Regions from separate parts of the Effusibacillus lacus genome, predicted to be linked through region 1. Evidence: riboswitches for the same ligand, from Rfam matches in the RefSeq annotation. Region 1 holds a riboswitch; each other region holds the start of a gene.

What was found. A riboswitch is a leader RNA that binds a small molecule or an ion and turns the genes downstream of it on or off. The one in region 1 is predicted to bind thiamine pyrophosphate.
Region 2: it holds a riboswitch for thiamine pyrophosphate, as region 1 does, so the genes downstream of both, EFBL_RS09190 (ECF transporter S component) here and thiE (thiamine phosphate synthase) in region 1, are expected to answer to the same signal.
Region 3: it holds a riboswitch for thiamine pyrophosphate, as region 1 does, so the genes downstream of both, thiC (phosphomethylpyrimidine synthase ThiC) here and thiE (thiamine phosphate synthase) in region 1, are expected to answer to the same signal.

Annotation. Positions count from the first base shown of each region.
Region 1 is NZ_BDUF01000109.1:161,604-164,878, reverse strand. It holds gene EFBL_RS20795 (hypothetical protein) at 1-112, shown strand, start outside; gene EFBL_RS18700 (CoA-binding protein) at 221-652, shown strand; gene EFBL_RS18695 (hypothetical protein) at 676-1,137, shown strand; TPP riboswitch at 1,178-1,284, shown strand; gene thiE (thiamine phosphate synthase) at 1,368-2,117, shown strand; gene thiS (sulfur carrier protein ThiS) at 2,047-2,214, shown strand; gene EFBL_RS18685 (thiazole synthase) at 2,257-3,021, shown strand; gene EFBL_RS18680 (MBL fold metallo-hydrolase) at 3,041-3,275, shown strand, end outside.
Region 2 is NZ_BDUF01000049.1:40,867-44,141, forward strand. It holds gene EFBL_RS09185 (ABC transporter ATP-binding protein) at 1-588, opposite strand, end outside; gene EFBL_RS09190 (ECF transporter S component) at 578-1,159, opposite strand; TPP riboswitch at 1,242-1,353, opposite strand; gene EFBL_RS09195 (MFS transporter) at 1,517-2,731, shown strand; gene EFBL_RS09200 (lysylphosphatidylglycerol synthase transmembrane domain-containing protein) at 2,732-3,275, shown strand, end outside.
Region 3 is NZ_BDUF01000022.1:21,190-24,464, forward strand. It holds gene EFBL_RS05565 (metal-dependent hydrolase) at 1-515, shown strand, start outside; gene EFBL_RS05570 (DUF3243 domain-containing protein) at 590-835, opposite strand; gene EFBL_RS05575 (hypothetical protein) at 1,099-1,404, shown strand; TPP riboswitch at 1,505-1,619, shown strand; gene thiC (phosphomethylpyrimidine synthase ThiC) at 1,772-3,275, shown strand, end outside.

The DNA.
Region 1 (3,275 bases):
TCTGGCGGCGAGAATTCGTGACGATTGGTGGACAAACCATTACCAAAGCCCACGTTTTGTCGGCATCTACCAGACAAAATCGGGACGTTACGGCGTGAAATACTTGTGGTGATGCGGTTTTTTCACGTGGAACAATTCAAAAAATTCTCGATTTAAGTCGATTATTGCCGTAATAGCTCATTGGCCATTGGCGACCTTCATTCCGGGGAGGAGTTCGATTATGCACAGGAATCCAAGTGACCAAACTCTTGCAGAATTGTTGAGAGAAACCAGAACCATCGCAGTGTTTGGATTGTCAGACGACCCTGCCAAAGCCAGCAACGAAGTTGCTCAATATCTGCAATCGCAAGGATATGAAATTATTCCGGTCAATCCGAAGCTGACGTCCGTTCTGGGACGGAAATCGTATCCGACATTGATGGATGTTGAAGGAACTGTTGATATCGTGGATGTATTCCGTCGAAGCGAACATGTTCCGGAAGTGGTCGACCAAGTGATGCAAATGAAGGAAAAGCCGAAAGCGGTTTGGATTCAATTGGGCATAGTCAACGACGAACAGTGCAAGCGGATTGAAGAAGCCGGGATCACGGCGATTCAGGATGCTTGCATAAAAATCGAGCATTACCGATTGTTGGGGAAAGAGAAACTATAAGAAATCATGCAGGAGGCCTGAGTATGGCTGACAAGAACATGAATGAATCTGACATCGAGCTGCCGTCTCTGCCAAAAAGTTACGGGCATCGGGCTTCCATGAAATGGATTACGATCGAGTCGGTGCGTGTGGTAATGGAACGCTCGAAAACACTGGAGAACAAGCGGATTGTGCTGCTGACCCCTGCAGGGCTTGTGGAAGGGGAATTGACAGACATCGCCCCGTCCTACGCAGAATCTTTCAATTCGGAGCTCGGAGAGGAGCTGACTCCAAATATTACCTCCATGGTCGCCAATGTACGGATTGACCTTCTCCGCATGATTGAAAAACAGGAAGACAAACTGGAATTAATTGATTCGGCACCGCTGGTAGGTCTTAAGAACGTTGTGGTTCGCACGACAGATCATACATTTAAACTTCCCGAGATTACATTGTTTGCCGACCAAATTGCCGGTTTTACGGTTTCCCGTCAGGTGTTAAACTGAAAGTTATTGTAGTTTATGATCTTCTTTGGTAAACTGAATGTGTCTCCACTAGGGGTGCTGGGATCACCGGCTGAGAAAGGAGCATTCCTTAACCCTTGGAACCTGTCACTGGATAATGCCAGCGTAGGGAAGTGGCCAATGCGGGTAACTGTTTGGAACCATGCCGCTTTCCTTATTCGGAAAGCGGTTTTTGTATTGGATACAGTTTTTGGATACGGTTGTGCAAAGGTGTGAGATTTTTGGACAGCAGATTGTATGTGATTACCGGATCGGCTTTTTTGAAGGGAAGAAAACTGGAAGATGTGATCCTTCAGGCAATCGGCGGAGGGGCGGATTGCATTCAATTAAGGGAAAAAGATGTTTCCTCCCGCGAATTGCTGGAGATGGCGGTTCTCTTGAGGAAGCTCACCAAAGAAACCGGAACAACCTTTATTGTTAACGATCGCGTAGATATTGCACAAGCAGTCGGGGCGGACGGAGTACATCTTGGACAGCAGGATCTGCCGATTGCCGTTGCAAGGGAAATACTGGGTCCTGACAAGATTATTGGGATTTCGACACATGACTCGAAAGAAGCAATAGAGGCGGAACGGTCAGGAGCCAACTACATTGGTCTTGGACCGGTCCATCCCACTCCAACCAAATCGGATGCCGAGCCTGCCATCGGTTTGCAGGGGATAAGGGAAGTATGCCGCCATGTATCCATTCCTGTGGTAGCCATTGGAGGAATTAAACAGAAAGATGTGGAGGACATTATCCGGTCGGGTGCGAGTGGAGTCGCGGTTATAAGCGCCGTAATTGGCGCCGATGATGTGCATGCTGCCGCAAAAGCGATGCGAGACGCAGTAGATCGGGTCAGGAAAGAAGGAATCGGACATGGATCTTACTATCAACGGTCAATTGAGGACGGTGCCCGGCGCAAAGACGCTGGCAGACGTAGTCAGACACTTCGGGCTGACGGAAAAGATCATTGTCATTGAACACAATTTGACAATCATTCCCCGTGAGCGATACGAAGATACAAAAGTGGCCCCGGGTGACAAAATCGAAATCGTTCACTTTGTGGGCGGCGGATAATGGGAGGAGATTTGACTCGTGAAAATTGAGGTTCAATCGGATGTGTTAAAGATCGGAAATCATGTATTCAAGTCCAGGCTGTTTCTTGGAACAGGAAAATTTCCCGACCTGGAGGTGCAGCAGCAAGCGGTCGAAGCATCAGGAACCGAAGTACTGACATTTGCGGTCAGGCGTTTGAATCTGGAGAATCCGGACGCGCCCAACTTTCTTGAACGCTTGGACCTGAAAAAATTCACCTTGCTTCCCAATACGGCTGGAGCAGCCACGGCTGAGGAAGCTGTCAGGATTGCACGTTTGGCAAAAGCGTCAGGCCTTTGCGATATGATAAAAGTTGAAGTGATCGGTGATTCCAGGACTTTGCTGCCGGATCCGATTGAGACGCTGAAAGCAACGGAAATACTGGTACGGGAAGGGTTTACGGTACTCCCTTATACGTCGGATGATCCGATCCTGGCCAGACACCTGCAGGAGGTCGGTGCCCATGCGGTTATGCCGGGCGCATCTCCAATCGGTTCCGGACTCGGCTTATTGAATCCTCATTACATAAAGTTTATTATTGAAGAGGCAAAAGTTCCCGTTATCGTTGACGCAGGGGTTGGTTCTCCCGCAGATGCGGCGGCGGCCATGGAATTGGGGGCAGACGGTGTCTTGTTGAACACTGCTGTTGCAGGGGCAAAAGATCCCGTACTGATGGCAGAAGCGATGAAACTTGCGATCGAAGCAGGACGAAAGGGGTATTTGGCGGGAAGAATCGCTAAGAAACGCTATGCAAGTGCGTCTTCACCCCTGGAAGGAATGGTTGACTAACAGTTAGGGGGTAACTTTCGTGCATGTGCAGGGCTTTGCGTTGGGTGCTTTTCAGACAAACTGTTACGTGTTGACTGACAAGTCCACAAAGACAGCCATTATCATCGACCCGGGATACAATCCCGATGTAGTGCTGGATGCAGTGGACGGATATAAAGTAACTCATATCCTGCTGACCCATGCCCATCTTGATCATATTGGAGGGCTGAAACAGGTCAAACAGGCTGCGGCTGCTCCCGTCTACGTGCACCCGA
Region 2 (3,275 bases), on a different contig from region 1:
CTTGTGTTCAATGATCAGCAGGGTCTTGCTTTCGGTTTGCTTCAATTCCCGAATGGCCCGCAATACATCCCGGGTCGAAGCCGGATCCAGATTGGCCGTCGGCTCGTCGAAGATATAGATGTCCGGCTCCATTGCCAGCAAACAGGCCATCGCCAGCTTCTGCTTCATGCCGCCGGACATCTCAGCTGAATTCCGGCGCTTCCAGGACATCAGGCCAAACCGTTCCAAGGCCGCATCGATACGAGTTTCCATTTCCCGACGGGGAATGCGGATGTTTTCCAATCCGAAGGCAATCTCATCTTCAGCCGTCAGCATACAGAACTGGGCCTCGGGGTCCTGAAACAGCATGCCCACCCGTCCTTCCACCCGCACGTTGCCGGTGACAACCGCTTCTATGGAGCGAGGAATCAAGCCACCCAGAACATATCCGAGTGTACTCTTTCCCGACCCGCTTGGTCCAAGCAGCAGGACCGATTCCCCCTTGCGGATGGACAGATGGATCTGATCCAGCACTTTTCGCTCCGGTGCATCCGGGAATGCAAGGCTTACTCCCTCAACCGCACACTGTTTCGCAGAATCAGAATGCATTCGAATTGTTTCGTGTATCCCGGATGATTGCATAGCCGTTTAATACCCCCGTACGCGCCAGCAGGTCAGCCACCGCTTTGCCAAGCAATCCGGCCAGGATGGCGCCGCTCACCAAGCGGATGCAGAAAGCCGCAATCAGCATGCCGGTGCTCATGGTTTCAAGGGAAGCTTTGGCAAATTCGTAGACGAAACTGCCTGCTGCCGGAAAAATTCCAGCCAGCAGCAATACGGGTACGGTATACTTGCGATACCCGAACAATGCAAACGCCAACTCGGACAATGCGCCTTGAATGGCCGCCGATATCAACATCTGGGGACCAAACTGGCTTCCCAACATCAATTCTGCCAGAGCGGCCACCATCTCCGCCGTGAAAGCAGCCCCCGGTTTGCGCACAATGTAGGCTACCAGTACGCTTGCCACAAACCACAAACCATAGACAGCCTCGCCGCCAGCAGGGCCAAACACCCCGTTCAACCCGAGCCATACATTCCCCCAGGGCATATACACAATTCCGCAAACGATCGACAGCACCACCATAATTACGATTTCACGCATGTTCCAATTTTTCATAAAGGACGATTCCTCCCAAAGTTTACTGCCCTCAAAACCAAAAACCGCTTTCCGGGCAGGAAAGCGGCGCATACGCAAACAATCTGTGTCTCACCCACTTCCCTACGATGGTACTAACCAACAGGTTCCAAGGGTTGGCGATCCTTCAATCCGGTCGCCTCTCAGCCTTGCAATCGGCACCCCTAGTGGCAAAGTTTTGAACTTTACCAAAACAGTAACACACATGAAAAGAAAATGGAAGGGGGGCAAATTTCTCCTTTGTCCTTGTTTTTCACAAAGTTTTCCGCTACAAAAAGAGGTAACCAGTATTTGTTACAATCATCACAAAGTGGAATGGAAAAAAAAGGGGGAATCCCAATGAGCACGTTGGCAGGTACTGCGCCAACTTACAGGAAACTGCTGTGGATTGCCGGAATCGGCTGGTTGTTTGACGCAATGGATGTAGGGCTGGCATCGTTCGTGTTCGCGGCTTTGAAAGTCGACTGGAAGTTGGCTCCCGAACAAATCAGCTGGTTGGGAAGCATCAACGGCATTGGAATGGCTGTCGGAGCGTTGTTGGCTGGCGTGATGGCAGACCGGATCGGACGGAAGCCGATATTCATTCTGACACTCTTGATGTTCAGCATGGCCAGCGGACTTTCGGCACTGGCTACAGGGTTTGCCATGCTGGCCCTGCTTCGTTTCCTTATTGGGATGGGGCTTGGCGGTGAATTGCCGGTTGCATCCACGCTGGTATCGGAGAGCGTGCCAGCTGGGGAGAGGGGTAAAGTGGTGGTTCTGCTTGAAAGCTTCTGGGCGGGCGGCTGGATTCTTTCCGCACTTGTCGGTTTCTATGTCATTCCCAAGTATGGCTGGCAAGTTGCGATGCTTGTTGGGGCGGTTCCTGCCCTTTATGCGGTCTACCTGCGCTGGAGCCTGCCCGACTCCCCGCGACTGCAAGCACCTGCCATGCGGGAGAGACGGTCTGTATGGCAGAACATGACTGCCGTCTGGTCCCGTGAATATGCCCGTCGCACGTTTATGCTCTGGATTCTGTGGTTTTGCGTGGTGTTTTCCTATTACGGCATCTTCTTGTGGCTCCCGACTGTGATGACGATGAAAGGGTTTGGGCTGATCAAGAGCTTCCAATATGTGCTGATCATGACCCTGGCCCAACTTCCGGGTTATTTCAGCGCTGCCTGGTTGATTGAGCGCATGGGCCGCAAGTTTGTGCTCGTCACCTACCTTGCAGCCACAGCCATAAGCGCCTATGCTTTCGGCTACGCAACCTCCATTGCCGGCTTGCTGACAGCCGGAATTCTGTTATCTTTCTTTAATCTTGGCGCCTGGGGTGCGCTCTACGCGTATACCCCGGAACAGTATCCGACCCGATTCCGGACCACCGGTGCCGGAATGGCTGCCGCTTTCGGCCGGGTAGGCGGAATTCTGGGACCGCTGGTGATTGGGTATCTTGCGGCTGCAAAAGTATCGTTTCCCGTCATTTTCGGCATTTTCTTTGGAGTCACTCTGGTGGGTGCCCTGGCGGTTCTGGTGTTGGGCCGGGAAACCCGTGCGGAAGAACTGGTGGACTGATTGAACCACATACCATCTTCCAGCACTCCGGCTGCAAGCAAAACCTCTTCCAAAGCAAGATGGCTTATCTTACTGATTACCCTTGCAATGCTTGGGTGGTTTGTTTATTCCAGACGCGGTGATCTTGCCCTGCTGCCCCAATATTTGCGACAGGTTACAGTTGGGAACCTTGCCGAACTGGCTTCCCTGGAGTTCCTCTTTCTGGCTTTGGCGGCTCAATCCAACCGGCTCGTCTACCGGTCAATCGGCGTCAACAATTCGTTGTTGGAGCAATTGCAATTGCTGGTGGCAGCCAGTACGGTCGAACGTCTGCTGCCAAGCGGGGGAGCGGCCGGCATGAGTTCCTATGTGTGGCTGGCCCATGGAAGAGGAATCCCTGTATCCGAATCCATCAGGATGACGGCCACCACTTTTGTCATGGGGTATCTGCAAATTGTGCCGCTCTTGATAGTCCCGCTGTTCTGGATTGACTCCTATAACTTTCCTTTCAACGAAGCGGTGGTTCTGGTGGTTGTTTCCGCCGGCTTTGTAATCTTGGCAGCCG
Region 3 (3,275 bases), on a different contig from region 1:
CCATCGAGATATCCAAGCAAAACGATGCACCCATTGTGGCTGTCTATGAACTGGCCGCCTATTGCGGAAGCAAAGGTGCTCCCGTGCATGGCATGCACCTGGGGGGTGCCCATGAATTTGAATTTGGCCGGGTTAAGCTGACAATTGCATTTCACGGTTCCGGTGTGGAAGAAGACGGAAAGATGATCTATGCGGGGAACCCCGCCGGATTCCTGCTGACCATGCAGGGGAAGACATTCTATCATGCGGGGGACACGGCCCTCTTTGGGGACATGAAGCTGATCGGGGAGTTGAACAAGATCGACGCGGCGGCGCTGCCCATTGGCGACAACTTCACGATGGGGCCGGACGATGCGGTGCTTGCTGCCAATTGGCTGAATGCCAAGAAAGTGATTCCCATGCATTACAACACCTGGCCATTGATTGAGCAGGACGCAGAAGCGTTTGCGGCCAGGCTGAAACCTGCCGGAATCGAGGGATTGGTTCTGAGACCCGGCGAAACGGTGGAAATCTGAGAATGAAAAAGAAAGACCCTGACGGAGGGGGCTAATGCCATCTCCATGCGGGGTCTTTTTTTGATGGTATTGGTTTAATGCTTTGTGACCAGGTTGATCATCATTTTGGCCATTGTGGAACGTTGATCGGGATTTGCATCCCAAAGCTGTTTGAGCAGCCGTTCCTGAGGATTTTCCGGGTCTACCTTGTTGGCCAGGTATTCGCCCATTTTCGTCGCCACATCCGTAATTTGCTGGTCTGACAAGCCTGCTGCTTTTGCCTGTTCTACACGGTCGCCGAGGAACTCTTTCCAGCGGTCAAAATTGTCGAGTACTGACATGCAAAAAACCTCCTGCAGTGAGTTTTTGGAAGTTTACAGGAATTACTATTCCCTGAACCGGAAGAACTATGCATGTTACAATAGCGTAATGTCTGTGTAATTTGCTTGTAACATAATACAACTATAATGAAAGTATCGACATAACCCCCTTTCTATATTAGTGGCTGATGCCACCTTTTTTTTGCACTTTTTTGCAGGCCCATGAGGTCATACTCGTCCCAATCCTCTCATACAATGTTCCATCCGATTGTGGGGGTGTGGGTATGAAGAGGAAACAGGCGTTGCGTTCCTTCATGTACATGGGCTTGGGCTTGGCCGTGATCTTCTATGCGATTCCGCAGCTTCCGGGCCTGTCATGGTCGCTGGGCGGTGTGTTTTCGGTTGTTTGGCTGTTGTTTGGGATCCTAGTGGTGGGATCGAATTTGTATTATTTGATCGGTGTGGACAAAGAGCGCAAGCGCAGGGAGAAAAGCAAGCGCGACAGACAGAGGGAGTGGGAGAGGGAAGTGGCCCGGACGGCGGCCCGCCTTCAGTACGAACGCAGGCGGCGGCGGATGCTGTCGCGGTAATGAAACATGTTGCGAAGAAGAAGTAGAAAACAGAAGAAGTAGAAAACACTTGCCACCTGACTGAATATAAGGTAGGCTTAAACTGTATTAGTTCAAATATTGTTACTACTAGGGGGGCCCATGAGCTTGGGCTGAGAAAGAAACGCCATGAAGTTTCTTGACCCTCAGGACCTGATCTGGATAATACCAGCGTAGGAAAGTAGTTGGCTTACATACAACTGTGGGTTTGGCTTTATCGTAAGGCTTACCTGCAGTGCGCCAGCCGGGTCCTCACGATAGGGACCCGGCTTTTTGCTGCAGCCAATGTTGCTGATAGATCCAATCTTGTCCGTCTTGTTCCAAATGTGAAATATGGGAGGAAAAGATCATGTCACAAAGCACGCAAGATCAGCCAATGATCGATCTGAAGTCTGCTTTTCCGGGCAGCCGGAAAGTCTATGTGGAAGGTTCCAGACCGGATTTAAATGTACCTATGCGGGAAATTCAACTCCATCCCACTTCCACTCCAACTGGTGAGGTAGGGAATCCACCTGTTCGTGTATATGACACAAGCGGTCCTTACACCGATCCTGCTTACGCGGTGGACATCCGAAAAGGGCTTCCGGCTTTGCGCCGCAACTGGATTCTGGAGCGCGGTGATGTGGAAGAGTACGAGGGACGTGAAGTGAAACCGGAAGATGACGGTTTCCGTGCGGACGACCCGCGGGCCAACCGGGAAGTGTTTCCGGGGCTGAACCGCAAACCTCTGCGGGCGAAGCCGGGGCGCAATGTTACGCAATTGCACTACGCCCGCAAAGGGATTATTACCCCCGAGATGGAGTTCATTGCAATCAGGGAAGGCTTAACTCCGGAATTTGTACGGGATGAAGTAGCTCGCGGACGCGCCATCATTCCGGCGAACATCAATCATCCGGAAAGCGAGCCGATGATTATCGGTCGGAATTTTCATGTGAAAGTGAATGCCAATATCGGGAACTCGGCCGTTACTTCCTCGATTGAGGAAGAAGTGGAGAAAATGACGTGGGCGACCCGGTGGGGAGCCGATACGATCATGGATCTCTCGACGGGGAAGAACATTCACACCACACGGGAGTGGATCATTCGCAATTCACCGGTGCCGGTCGGAACAGTACCGATCTATCAGGCGCTTGAAAAAGTAAATGGGGTTGTGGAGGACCTGAGTTGGGAAGTCTACCGGGATACGCTGATCGAGCAGGCCGAACAAGGCGTTGATTACTTCACGATCCATGCTGGGGTGCTCCTGCGCTACATTCCTCTTACCTCGAAGCGTGTAACAGGAATCGTGTCCCGCGGAGGCTCCATAATGGCAGCCTGGTGTCTGGCCCATCACAAAGAGAACTTTCTGTATACCCATTTCGAAGAAATTTGCGAAATCATGAAAGCTTACGATGTGGCTTTTTCGCTGGGGGACGGATTGCGTCCGGGCTCCATTGCCGATGCTAATGACGAGGCCCAGTTTGCTGAGTTGAAGACTCTCGGGGAACTGACACAAATCGCATGGAAACATGATGTACAGGTAATGATTGAAGGGCCGGGGCATGTCCCGATGCACAAGATTAAGGAAAATGTAGACCTGCAGATGGAAATCTGCCAGGAAGCTCCCTTCTATACATTGGGACCGCTCACAACCGACATTGCTCCCGGGTATGACCATATCACCTCGGCGATAGGGGCTGCGATGATTGGGTGGTTCGGAACTGCCATGCTGTGCTATGTTACACCGAAGGAACATCTGGGGCTGCCGAACAAGAACGATGTGCGGGAAGGGGTTATCGCCTACAAGATAGCCGCTCATGCCGCCGATCTGGCAAAAGGCCATCCGAACGCGCAAAAACGGGACGATGCATTGT